3 regions of the Phytobacter diazotrophicus genome follow, and region 2 is predicted to be linked to each of the others. Evidence: predicted binding sites of a transcription regulator. Region 2 holds the regulator's gene; each other region holds the start of a gene.

Region 1 (4,165 bases), 1.2 Mb from region 2:
GGTGAAGAGAATTTCCAGAAAGGGATGCAGCTCTATTTTGAGCGTCACGATGGCAGCGCCGCAACCTGTGATGATTTCGTCCAGGCAATGGAAGATGCCTCAAATATCGATTTGTCGCATTTCCGTCGCTGGTATAGCCAGGCGGGGACGCCGATTGTCACGGTACACGACGATTACAATCCGACGACCGAACAGTACACGCTCACTATCAGCCAGCGTACGCCGCCTACAGCGGAACAGCAGGAGAAACATCCGCTGCACATCCCGTTTGATATTGAACTTTATGATAATGAAGGCAAGGTCATCCCGTTGCAGAAAGACGGTCACCCGGTGCACCATGTGCTGAATGTCACCCAGCCCGAACAGACTTTTGTCTTTGATAACGTCTACTTCCAGCCAGTGCCGTCGCTGCTGCGTGAGTTTTCCGCGCCGGTGAAACTGGAATATAAATGGAGCGATCAGCAACTGACGTTCCTGATGCGCCACGCCAGCAATGATTTCTCTCGCTGGGATGCCGCACAGAGTCTGCTGGCGACGCACATTAAGCTCAACGTTGCCCGCCATCAGCAGGGGCAGGCGTTGTCTTTGCCACTGCACGTTGCCGATGCGTTCCGCGCGATCCTGCTGGACGAACATATCGATCCGGCTCTGGCTGCGGAAATTCTGACGCTGCCTTCAGCAAATGAGATTGCCGAATTGTTTGACGTTATCGACCCGGTAGCCATCGTGACGGTACGTGAAGCGCTAACCCGCACCCTGGCCACCGAACTGGCAGATGAAGTGCTGGCCGTTTATAACGCCAATAAGCTGGATACCTACCGCGTGGAACATGCGGATATCGGCAAGCGTGCCTTACGTAATACCTGTCTGCGTTATCTGGCCTTCGGCGACGCGCAACTGGCCGATAAGCTGGTAAGCGAGCAGTATCACAATGCTGATAACATGACGGATGCGCTTGCGGCGCTGTCTGCCGCGGTTGCCGCCCAACTGCCGTGCCGTGATGCGCTGATGCAGGAATACGATGACAAATGGCATCAGGATGGTCTGGTGATGGACAAGTGGCTGATCCTTCAGGCCACCAGCCCGGCAGAAAATGTGCTGGATACCGTGCGCGGTCTGCTTAAACACCGTTCGTTTACCATGAGCAACCCGAACCGAGTGCGTTCACTGATTGGCGCGTTTGCCAGCAGCAACCCGGCAGCATTCCATGCGCAAGACGGTAGCGGCTATCAGTTCATGGTCGAAATGCTGACAGAACTGAACAGCCGTAACCCGCAGGTAGCTTCGCGCCTGATTGAACCGCTGATTCGTTTAAAACGTTACGATGCGAAACGTCAGGAAAAAATGCGTGCGGCGCTTGAGCAACTCAAAGCATTGCCGAATCTGTCAGGCGATCTGTATGAGAAAATCAGTAAAGCGCTGGCATAACATTCAGCGGGCAGGCACTGTGTGATAACAAGCCGGGTTAGCGTCTACAGCGCGACCCGGTTTTTTTATTACGAGGCTCTGGCAACACCCGGTATATGGGCACCGAAGGTGGGGACTTGCGTGTCGCGGCGGTGTAAGGCCTGCCAAAATGTTTCCAGTGCACTGTCCAGGCGCGTCTGCAAATTCGCGGTGAAGCGGGGCTTATGCTGATAATCCTCCACCTGGCTGTCATCGGCGAAGACGCCATGCAACACTTCCTGGGCTTTCAGTGCGCTCAGAACTGGCTTGAGCGCATAATCCACGGCCAGCATATGTGCAATGGTACCGCCAGTGGCGACCGGAAGGACCACTTTGCCTTCCAGCGCTCGTTCGGGGAACAGATCAAGCAGGGTTTTTAGCGCGCCGGAAAAAGAGGCCTTGTACACCGGGGTAGCGATGATCAGCCCATCGGCCTCATGTAATTGTTCGAGCAGTGTCTGCAGCGCCGGGCTGTCGAAGCGGGCGTAGAGCAAATCTTCCGGGACAAAGTTATGCAAATGCCAGTGACACACTTCAACATCAAGGGCCGTCAGGTGTTCGCGCGCATATTCCAGCAGGGCGCTTGAGCGGGAAGGGTAACGCGGGCTTCCCGCCAGGGTGACAACTCGCATATTCACTCCTTATAACCATTTGCTTCGTTTTATTAAACATCGATAACTATTTTCTCAGTGTCGCAGAGGTTTTATATTCCGCTAAATGATTTTTTTAGTGAAAACACGTTAAAAAACGAATATGCAGAAAAGGATAAGGAAACGATTGCGTTCAGTTCACCTTTTTTTGCCCAAGGTCAATTCCATTTCTTCGGCTAATCAAAGATAATACGCCCCCGGTTTGCACACCGGGAATCCAGGAGAGTTCATGTACTACCCCTTCGTTCGTAAAGCCCTTTTCCAGCTCGACCCCGAGCGCGCTCATGAATTTACTTTTCAACAATTACGCCGCATTACGGGTACGCCGCTAGAGGCACTGGTGCGTCAGCGTGTGCCGGAAAAACCGGTACAGTGCATGGGGCTAACGTTTAAAAACCCACTGGGACTTGCCGCTGGCCTCGATAAGAATGGTGAATGTATCGATGCGCTGGGTGCTATGGGGTTTGGCGCGATCGAGATCGGTACCGTGACGCCGCGCCCGCAGCCGGGCAATGACAAGCCGCGCCTCTTCCGCCTGGTCGACGCAGAAGGGTTGATCAACCGTATGGGCTTCAACAATCTGGGCGTTGATAACCTGGTTGAGAATGTGAAAAAAGCGCATTTTGACGGCGTGCTGGGTATTAATATTGGCAAAAATAAAGATACGCCCGTTGAAAACGGCAAAGATGACTATCTGATTTGTATGGAAAAAATCTATGCCTATGCCGGTTATATTGCGATTAATATTTCCTCACCAAACACGCCGGGCCTGCGAACATTACAATATGGCGAAGCGCTGGATGACCTTCTGGGTGCCATTAAAAATAAGCAGAATGAGCTTCATCAGACCCACCATAAATATGTTCCTGTTGCTGTGAAGATCGCCCCGGATCTTTCCGAGGAAGAATTGATCCAGGTGGCCGACAGTTTAGTTCGCCATAATATTGATGGCGTCATTGCCACCAATACAACGCTGGACAGAAAACTGGTTCGCGGAATGAAAAATTGTGATGAAGCGGGTGGGTTAAGTGGCCGTCCGCTGCAATTAAAAAGCACCGAAATTATTCGTCGCCTGTCCCAGGAATTAAATGGCCGCTTACCGATTATCGGCGTGGGTGGCATCGACTCCGTGATTGCCGCGCGCGAGAAGATGGACGCAGGAGCATCACTGGTACAAATTTATTCCGGCTTTATATTTAAAGGACCGCAACTGATTAAAGAAATCGTTACCCATATCTAATCTTTTGCTCACTATCGGACAACCAGGGCTTTATTTCCGGCCCTGGTTGTTTTATATTCCGTGATTGTTGCTAATTTGTACATTTTAGTCTTTGCTTATTTAGCGTAATAAGCGAAACGGCACAGGATGAAAAAGGCAAAGGGATGTTTACGGAGAGAGGGGAACAAAATGCGAATTAAACCTGACGATAATTGGCGCTGGTATTTTGATGACGAGCACGATCGTATGATGCTCGATCTGGCCAATGGCATGTTATTTCGCTCGCGTTTTGCCCGTAAAATGCTTACCCCGGATGCGTTTTCCCCCTGCGGATTTTGTGTAGACGATGCCGCCTTATACTTCTCCTTTGATGAAAAATGCCGCGACCTGATGCTTTCTAACGAACAACGTGCCGAGCTGGTGCTTAATGCACTGGTGGCCATTCGTTTTTTGAAGCCGCAAATGCCAAAAAGCTGGCACTTTACCAGCTACAATCAGCCGTGGTCTCCCTGTGCGGGAGAAGCTGCGAGCGTCGTGATGAGTGACAGCGGCGAAGAGGTGAGTTTACTGGTCGTTGAACCGGGTGAAAATGCCGCACTTTGCCTGCTGGCCCAGCCGGGTGTGGTTATCGCCGGGCGTACGATGCAATTAGGCGATCCTATTAAGATCATGAATGACAGGCTGAAACCGCAGCTCAGTGCTGCCAGTTTCAGCTTTGAACAGGCCGTTTAACTTTCCAGGCGAACTGAGGTTTTTGGTACACAGCTACAACTCAGGATAGAACCATCTTGCGCAATAGCTGATTTTTTCAACGGGCTGACCTCACCCTCAATCAGGCGAATGCGACAGC
Region 2 (4,165 bases):
AAGAGATTATTCGTAGCTCTGAGGGCGGCGTGTTTAACAATGCAGCCCAGGTCTGGAACCACACCTTCTACTGGCATTGTCTGGCCCCGAACGCAGGCGGTGAACCTACCGGTGCTGTGGCGGCTGCGATTACCGAAGCCTTTGGCAGCTTTGCTGAGTTTAAAGCGAAATTCACGGATGCCGCAGTGAAGAACTTTGGTTCAGGCTGGACGTGGCTTGTGAAAAACGCCGATGGCAAACTGGCCATTGTTTCGACATCAAACGCCGGAACACCGCTGACCACCGACGCCACGCCGCTGCTGACTGTGGATGTGTGGGAACACGCTTACTACATTGACTATCGTAACGCCCGTCCAAACTATCTGGAGCATTTCTGGACGCTGGTCAACTGGGAGTTTGTCGCGAAGAACCTCGCCGCGTAATCATCAGGAGGGGAAACCCTCCTGTTTTTTACTCTGCTGCTGTGCAGGTGCGTTCTGTGCTGGCTCTGCCGGAAAACAGCACCAACAGTAACGCCATCCCTGCAATAATCGCCCCTGTAACCGGCACAACGGTATACCCCAGACCACCCGAAATCACCGCACCCCCTGCCGCTGCCCCCAGCGCATTACCCAGGTTAAACGCGCCAATATTGACTGACGACGACAATCCGGGCGCTTCATGTGCCACACGCATAACACGCATCTGCAACGGAGGCACTACCGCAAAGGTTGCCGCGCCCCAGATAACCATGCTGATTGCCGCACCGATCTCACTGCGCGCCAGCCAGGGGATCGCAACCATAATCACGATCAATAACAGCAAGAAGCCTTTCAGGGTCGCTGTGACCGAGCGGTCAGCCAGCTTGCCGCCAAGGTAGTTGCCGATGGAGAATCCAACGCCCACCAGCACCAGCATCACGGTGATAAAGGCCGGGGTGGCATCGGTAATACGGTGCAGGACCGGTGAAATGTAGGTGTAGAGCGTGAACATCGCCCCTGCCCCCAGTACCGTCGTCAGTAACGCGGAAACCACCTGAGGTCGCATTAAGACCGCCAGCTCTTTGCGCACATCAGGACGTTCGCCGGCACTGCCTTTCGGCAAGGAAAAATAGAGACTGATCATGGCGATAACCCCCAGCCCCGCCGTAGCAAGGAACGACATGCGCCAGCCAATCGCCCCGCCCAGCCAGGTTGCTGCGGGCACACCGCCAATATTGGCGATAGTCAGCCCCATAAACATGGTCGCCACTGCGCTTGCCTGTTTTTCTTTTGCCACCACGCTTGCAGCCACCACAGAACCCAACCCAAAGAAAGCGCCATGGTTAAGACTTGTGATAATGCGGGAGAGCATCAGTGTTGTGTAATCCGGTGAAAGTGCCGAGAGCACATTGCCGAGGGTAAAAATCGCCATCAGGAATACCAGCGCATTACGTCGCGCCCGGTGTGAAAGCAGCAACGTCATTAACGGTGCTCCAACCATCACGCCAATGGCATAAGCGCTAATAAGCATACCCGCCGCCGGGATCGAGACATCCACGCCCTGGGCGATAACAGGGAGTAACCCCATGGGGGAAAATTCGGTCGTACCGATGCCGAAAGCGCCAATCGCCAGGGCAAGCAGTGGGAAATTAATCTTCATAAATAGACTCCGGAATTGCCGTGTCGACACGCGACACCGTCACAGAAGTCAAAAGTATGACATTAATCACAAAAAACAGAAGTTAGCGAAATGGGAAAAGACTATTGCTAATTTGATGACAATCGAGGGGTGAAACGAGGGAGAGAAGCCTCTCCCTCGGGATAAATCAATGCAGTGCGGCAGTCAGCCCGGCAGCAACAATCAGGGCAAGTACAATCACGGTAGTCATTAAAGAAAACTTCAGGTCGGTGCTCATCAATTTTTCTCCTTATTAATTTCCACACAAAAAGTGATGTAACGCATTTTTGCACAAATAAACGTAAAAATCTTGCAGGATTTAGGGTGATACACGTTTTAGCACTTCCCCTTTTGGTCAAGATCAGACAAAATTCGACGCTAAATTTATTAGCGTACCGGCCATTGACTCCCCTCCTGACGTCCAGTGTCTTTTTCCCGGCGTATTGCAATCCCTTCTATGGGTACAGGGTGATGGAAGGCAAACGTTTACCTTATGTATTATCAGGAGTTTACGATATGGTCTGGAGTAAGATCTGATGGCAACGATTAAAGACGTAGCGAAGCGAGCAAACGTTTCCACCACAACCGTATCACACGTAATTAACAAGACGCGTTTCGTTGCAGAAGAGACGCGTAACGCCGTCTGGGCGGCGATTAAAGAATTACATTACTCCCCCAGCGCGGTTGCCCGCAGCCTGAAAGTCAATCACACCAAATCTATTGGCTTGCTGGCGACCAGTAGCGAGGCGGCTTATTTCGCTGAGATCATCGAGGCGGTTGAGAAAAATTGTTTCCAGAAAGGCTATACCCTTATTCTCGGTAACGCCTGGAATAACCTGGAAAAACAGCGCGCCTATCTGTCCATGATGGCGCAAAAACGTGTGGATGGCCTGCTGGTCATGTGTTCTGAATATCCGGAATCGTTACTCAGTATGCTGGAAGAGTATCGCCACATTCCCATGGTGGTCATGGACTGGGGCGAAGCAAAAGCCGATTTTACCGATACAGTCATCGATAATGCCTTTGCCGGCGGCTATATGGCTGGCCGTTACCTGATTGAACGCGGCCATCGCGAAATTGGCGTTATCCCAGGCCCCCTTGAGCGCAATACGGGCGCAGGCCGCCTGAGCGGGTTTATGAAAGCGATGGAAGAGGCCCATATCACCGTGCCGGAAAACTGGATCGTGCAGGGTGACTTTGAGCCGGAGTCCGGCTATCGCGCCATGCAACAGATCCTGACCCAGTCCTCTCGCCCGACCGCGGTGTTCTGCGGCGGCGATATTATGGCAATGGGCGCGTTGTGTGCGGCAGACGAAATGGGCCTGCGCGTGCCGCAGGATATTTCGGTGATCGGTTATGATAACGTGCGTAATTCGCGTTTCTTTACCCCTTCACTAACGACCATTCACCAGCCGAAAGACTCGCTGGGGGAAACCGCGTTTAACATGCTGCTTGACCGTATCGTGAACAAACGTGAAGAGTCACAGTCGATTGAAGTGCATCCGCGCCTGATTGAACGCCGCTCGGTTGCCGATGGTCCGTTCCGCGACTATCGCCGTTAATCCTGCCGGGAGCAGCTCACTCCTGCTCCCGCAGCCATTCCCTGTTCAGCGTTTCGCTGTCGCCCAGATAACTCAGTAACCAACTCAGCGCCGGTGAGGCATCATTCTGCTGCCAGGTCAGACAACAGGCGGCGTCCGGAAAGGGGTTTTCCAGTGCCAGCGCAACCCACTCACCGCGATCGATCCACGGGCGGGCGAAATGCGCAGGCACCATCCCAATACACAGTCCGGCTGACAAACAGGCCGCAGATGACTCCCAGTCCGGGGCGACAACCCGTTTCTGATTATCCAAAAGCCAGGTGATGCGTTTAGGCAGCGAGCGGGAAGTATCTTCGCGTACCAGTGAGGGCCAGTTGCGCAACGTATCATCACTGAGCGGTGATACCATTGTCGCCAGCGGATGATGGCGGGCAACCACGCATTTCCAGCTCAGCATGCCCATATCGCGGAAGGTATATCGGCCACCGACCGGAATCGCCTGGGTCGCACCGATAGCCAGTTCGACACGCCCGTCGGCCAGCGCATCCCACACGCCGTTAAACACCTCCTGGGAGACCAGCAGTTCGACATCGCTAAAATGGCGATAGAAATCGACAATCATCTGGCGCGTACGTTCCGGTTTGACGATGTTATCGACCGCGATAGATAACTGCCCCCGCCAGCCGTTGGCGATTTGCTGGCATTGTTGACGGGTGATCTGCATTTTTTTGATAACAGAACGCCCCTCTTTCAAAAACCACACGCCAGCCGGCGTCAACTCCACATCCCGGTGACGACGTTCAAACAACGGCACCGCCAGCCACTCTTCAAGCTGACGCACGGTATAGCTGACCGCAGAAGGCACGCGATGTAACTCCTGTGCCGCACCGCTAAAGCTGCCGTTTCGCGCCACGGCATCAACCACTTCGAGAGAATATTCTGACCACATAATCTGCCTGCAAAAATTTTGAAACCAATGTGCAAAT
Region 3 (4,165 bases), 2.0 Mb from region 2:
GACAAGCATCACCAGTACCACAATGGCGATGGCGACAGGCCGTTTCACGCCCCGGCGAATAAACCAGGTCACCAGCGGATTAAGCACAATGGCGAAAAAGAGCGCCAGTAACAGTTGAACAATGATATCGGCAGCGGCATGAATACCGGCCAGAATAATGACCAGTGAGGCCAGTTTAAGCAGAATATGTAAACCCGCACGATCGGGTTGGGGCTGTGTCATGGGCAATTCCTTTTTCTATACCGCCCGATAAGTGTAGCCACTGGCGGACGCTTCGCCCGAGGCACATATTCTTAATCTCCATGCTGATTTCCAGGTCATGACGTGGTAATAGTGAAACATCGTTGTGAAAATCTGGTGAACCCCCATGCCCGAACAAGCCGCTGAACCGGCGCTAAGCGGATTACGTCTTAATCTGCGGATTCTCTCCGTCGTTATCTTCAACTTCGCAAGTTACCTCACGATAGGTTTGCCGCTGGCAGTTTTGCCCGGCTATGTCCATGAAACGCTGGGCTATAGCGCCTTCTGGGCAGGGCTGGTCATTAGCCTGCAATACTTCGCCACCCTTATCAGTCGTCCGCACGCCGGACGCTACGCCGATATGCTCGGCCCGAAAAAAGTGGTGGTGTTTGGTCTCTGCGGCGCGTTTATTTGTGGGCTGGGGTATCTGCTGGCAGATCTGCAAAGCGGCTCGCCGCTGGTCAGCCTGGTGCTGCTCTGCGTCGGGCGCATTATTCTCGGTGTCGGGCAAAGCTTCGCCGGGACCGGGTCGATGCTCTGGGGCGTGGGGGTGGTCGGTTCACTGCATATTGCCCGTGTTATTTCCTGGAATGGTATCGCGACCTATGGCGCAATGGCGCTGGGGGCGCCGCTTGGCGTGATTTGCTACAACTACGCCGGGCTGAGCGGGCTGGGCGGGTTCATTATGGTAGTGGCGTTTATTGCGATTGCCTGCGCGTTGCCGCGTGCGGCAGTAAAAGCCAGCAAAGGTAAACCACTGCCATTTCGTGCGGTGCTCGGGTATGTCTGGGTTTATGGGATGGGGCTGGCGCTGGGTACGGCTGGTTTTGGGGTTATTGCCACCTTTATCACCTTCTTTTATGACGCGAAAGGGTGGGATGGCGCGGCCTTCGCCCTGACGCTGTTTAGCCTGGCGTTCGTGGGTTCGCGGCTGGTGTTTCCGAACAGCATCAACCGCCTGGGCGGCCTGAATGTGGCGATGATAAGCCTGGCGGTGGAGGTGGTCGGCCTGATTCTGGTGGGTATCGCCGATGCTCCGCTGGTGGCGAAAATCGGGGTATTCCTGACCGGGGCAGGCTTCTCGCTGGTTTTCCCTGCGCTGGGGGTGGTGGCGGTCAAAGCGGTGCCGCAGCACAATCAGGGCGCGGCGCTGGGCACCTACACGGTGTTTATGGATATGTCGCTGGGAATTACCGGGCCGCTTGCCGGGCTGTTGATGGCCTGGTCGGGAGTATCGATGGTGTATCTGCTGACGGCGGTGCTGGTAGCGGGAGCGTTCGTGCTGACGTGGCGGCTAAAAAAGCGGCCTCCGCTGGAGGCCGCTTCCTGATTACTTGATGACCAGGGTGTTAACAATGTTTTCCGCTGCGGTCTGCGCCTGCTGCTGGTTATCTGCCGGCAGCGTCACCTGCAAAGTCAGCAGTTTGTTATCTACTTTACCCAGCACTACGGTAGACCAGGCCGTTTGACCTTTGGCAGAGATGATGCTGTCGAGCTGCTGCATTTTCTGGCCTTTCAGCTCGATAGATTTGTTGGTTACGACCTGCAACTGCGGGTCGCGGTTGCGCTGTTGGTCTTCCAAACGTTTTGCCAGCGTATCCAGCCCTTCCTGAGTGTCGTCGCCCACAATCACAATCACCGCTTTCTGACCGGTTGAGTCAGAGTAAACGTGCATGTTATTAGACTGCGTACCCAGTTTACCGCTTTGATCGGTCATGTCTGCGGGCAGCGAGAAGCTGAGTTTGCCATCAAGCAGTGTTACCGGTTGCCCGGTCGCGTTGCTTTCTGCAGATGCCCCCTGAGCGGGTGTTTTTTTGCTGTCGCTGTTGTCGCAGGCCGCCAGACCCATTACCAGCAGGCCAATACCGACATATTTAACCAGATTGCGCATTGACTTCTTCCTTTCGATAAACAGCCATAACGGCTCATGCGGGCCATCTTACCACAACTGGCATCGCGTACTCTTAACTGGCCTGTAACGCTGATATTTCAGATTTGTCTGCCAGTCTTTTCAACAGCATATTCAACAACACACCGTACATCGGCAGGAAGAAGGCGATGCTGATAATGACCTTAAAGGCGTAGTCCACCAGGGCGATTTCCATCCAGTGTTCGGCCATAAACGGATCCGGGCTGTGCCAGAAGGCGATGAAGAAAAAAGCGAGGGTGTCGCTGGCGTTACCGAACACCGTTGAGGCCGCAGGCGCCAGCCACCAGCGTTTGTTCTGACGCAGGCGGTTAAAGACATGCACGTCGAGGATCTGCCCCAGCGCGTAAGCCATAAAGCTGGCGGTAGCGATACGGGCGACGAACAGGTTGAAATGAGTCAGTGCTTCAAAGCCCTGCCAGCTTCCCATGTAAAACAGGGAAGAGATGCCGTAGGAGATAACCAGCGCAGGTACCATCACAGCGAAAATAATCCGTCGGGCGAGTGGCGCGCCAAAAATACGCACGGTTAAATCTGTCGCCAGGAAAATAAACGGGAAACTGAATGCGCCCCAGGTGGTATGGAAGCCGAAAATGTTAACCGGTAGCTGTACCAGATAGTTACTGGAGGTGATCACCAGCAGGTGAAAAAGGGATAGCCAGAACAGCGCTTTCATGCGCTGAGTTTGTGAAAACTGCGTCATATTGTGACCTTTTTAGTGTTTGGGGTGAGGGAACCCAATAAGCATGTAACACGCTATTTTTCTTGCCATTTTCACATCGGCAGTGCTCGTCATCCTTACGTACTCGATGTACGCCGGGGTGCCTGCGCGCTGGCCTTAATCAAACGGCTGCGCCAATAGCGCGTGTTGATACTGTGCAAAGCCGCAGAATGATACTGCAACATTACGCCGATGCAATGGTTATTTTTAACGCAATCGTTAACCTGGCTTGCGTCACAAAATGGGCAGCGTAAACTAATGCCGTTTTTTCCCGTGTGAGACGAAAATGACCGACCTCTTTACTACCGCCGACCATACTCTTGACGCGCTGGGCCTGCGTTGCCCTGAGCCGGTGATGATGGTGCGCAAAACCGTACGCAATATGCTGCCGGGTGAAACCCTGCTGGTGATTGCTGACGATCCGGCGACCACCCGTGACATTCCGGGGTTCTGCCGCTTTATGGAACACGAACTGGTGGCCCATGAGACGCAATCGCTGCCGTATCGCTATCTGGTGCGTAAAGGGCAATAACTCCCCATTTCAGGCCGCGTTTTTACGCAGTTTGCGATCCTTGCCACCAATTTAAACCGCCGTTTCATTTTTTAGCGCTTTTTGTGAGGCGCTTCACCCTCCCTTTTCCAGCGGTAGTCTAGTTTTTAAGCGTAAAAATAAAACATTGTTTTAACATTTACCTTTCACTACCCTGGAGAAGACCCGATGAAAACGACTTTCAAGCCGTTGCTGGCCGCGTTGTGCCTGTCCACCGTGTCACTGTTATCTGTATCTGCCGTTAATGCGCAGACGATTAAAGCTGCCGATGTGCATCCGGAAGGCTATCCCAATATTGTTGCTGTGCAGAACATGGGTGAAAAACTCAAACAACAAACGGACGGCAAGCTGGAGATTAAAGTCTTTCCCGGCGGCGTTCTGGGCGATGAAAAACAGATGATCGAGCAGGCGCAAATGGGCGCTATCGATATGATTCGCGTCTCAATGGCCCCTGTTGCCGCTATTCTCCCGGATATTGAAGTTTTCACCCTGCCGTATGTCTTCCGGGATGAAGACCATATGCACAAGGTCATTGATGGCGATATCGGTAAACAGATTGGCGATAAGCTGACGGCCAATCCGAAATCCCGGCTGGTATTTCTGGGCTGGATGGACTCCGGTACGCGCAATCTCATCACAAAAAAACCGGTGGTTAAGCCCGAAGATCTGAACGGCATGAAAATTCGCGTGCAGGGCAGCCCCGTCGCTCTGGCAACGTTAAAACAGA

The links. Region 2 encodes PurR, which represses purine synthesis genes. Its sites were predicted from a motif close to CANGCAAACGTTTGCNTG; they were not measured.
Region 1: the regulator PurR is predicted to act here: its motif matches at 2,213-2,230, upstream of pyrD (quinone-dependent dihydroorotate dehydrogenase).
Region 3: the regulator PurR is predicted to act here: its motif matches at 3,098-3,115, upstream of tusA (sulfurtransferase TusA).

What each region holds. Positions count from the first base shown of each region.
Region 1 is NZ_CM125428.1:3,628,670-3,632,834, reverse strand. It holds gene pepN (aminopeptidase N) at 1-1,428, shown strand, start outside; gene ssuE (NADPH-dependent FMN reductase) at 1,497-2,078, opposite strand; gene pyrD (quinone-dependent dihydroorotate dehydrogenase) at 2,326-3,336, shown strand; gene zapC (cell division protein ZapC) at 3,505-4,047, shown strand; gene ACS0RQ_RS17720 (YcbX family protein) at 4,044-4,165, opposite strand, start outside.
Region 2 is NZ_CM125428.1:2,387,877-2,392,041, reverse strand. It holds gene sodB (superoxide dismutase [Fe]) at 1-422, shown strand, start outside; gene ACS0RQ_RS11715 (MFS transporter) at 451-1,620, opposite strand; gene cydH (cytochrome bd-I oxidase subunit CydH) at 1,787-1,876, opposite strand; gene purR (HTH-type transcriptional repressor PurR) at 2,175-3,200, shown strand; gene punR (DNA-binding transcriptional activator PunR) at 3,217-4,128, opposite strand.
Region 3 is NZ_CM125428.1:340,685-344,849, forward strand. It holds gene ACS0RQ_RS01585 (AI-2E family transporter) at 1-222, opposite strand, end outside; gene ACS0RQ_RS01590 (MFS transporter) at 368-1,570, shown strand; gene ACS0RQ_RS01595 (DcrB family lipoprotein) at 1,571-2,131, opposite strand; gene ACS0RQ_RS01600 (7-cyano-7-deazaguanine/7-aminomethyl-7-deazaguanine transporter) at 2,205-2,870, opposite strand; gene tusA (sulfurtransferase TusA) at 3,175-3,420, shown strand; gene ACS0RQ_RS01610 (TRAP transporter substrate-binding protein) at 3,607-4,165, shown strand, end outside.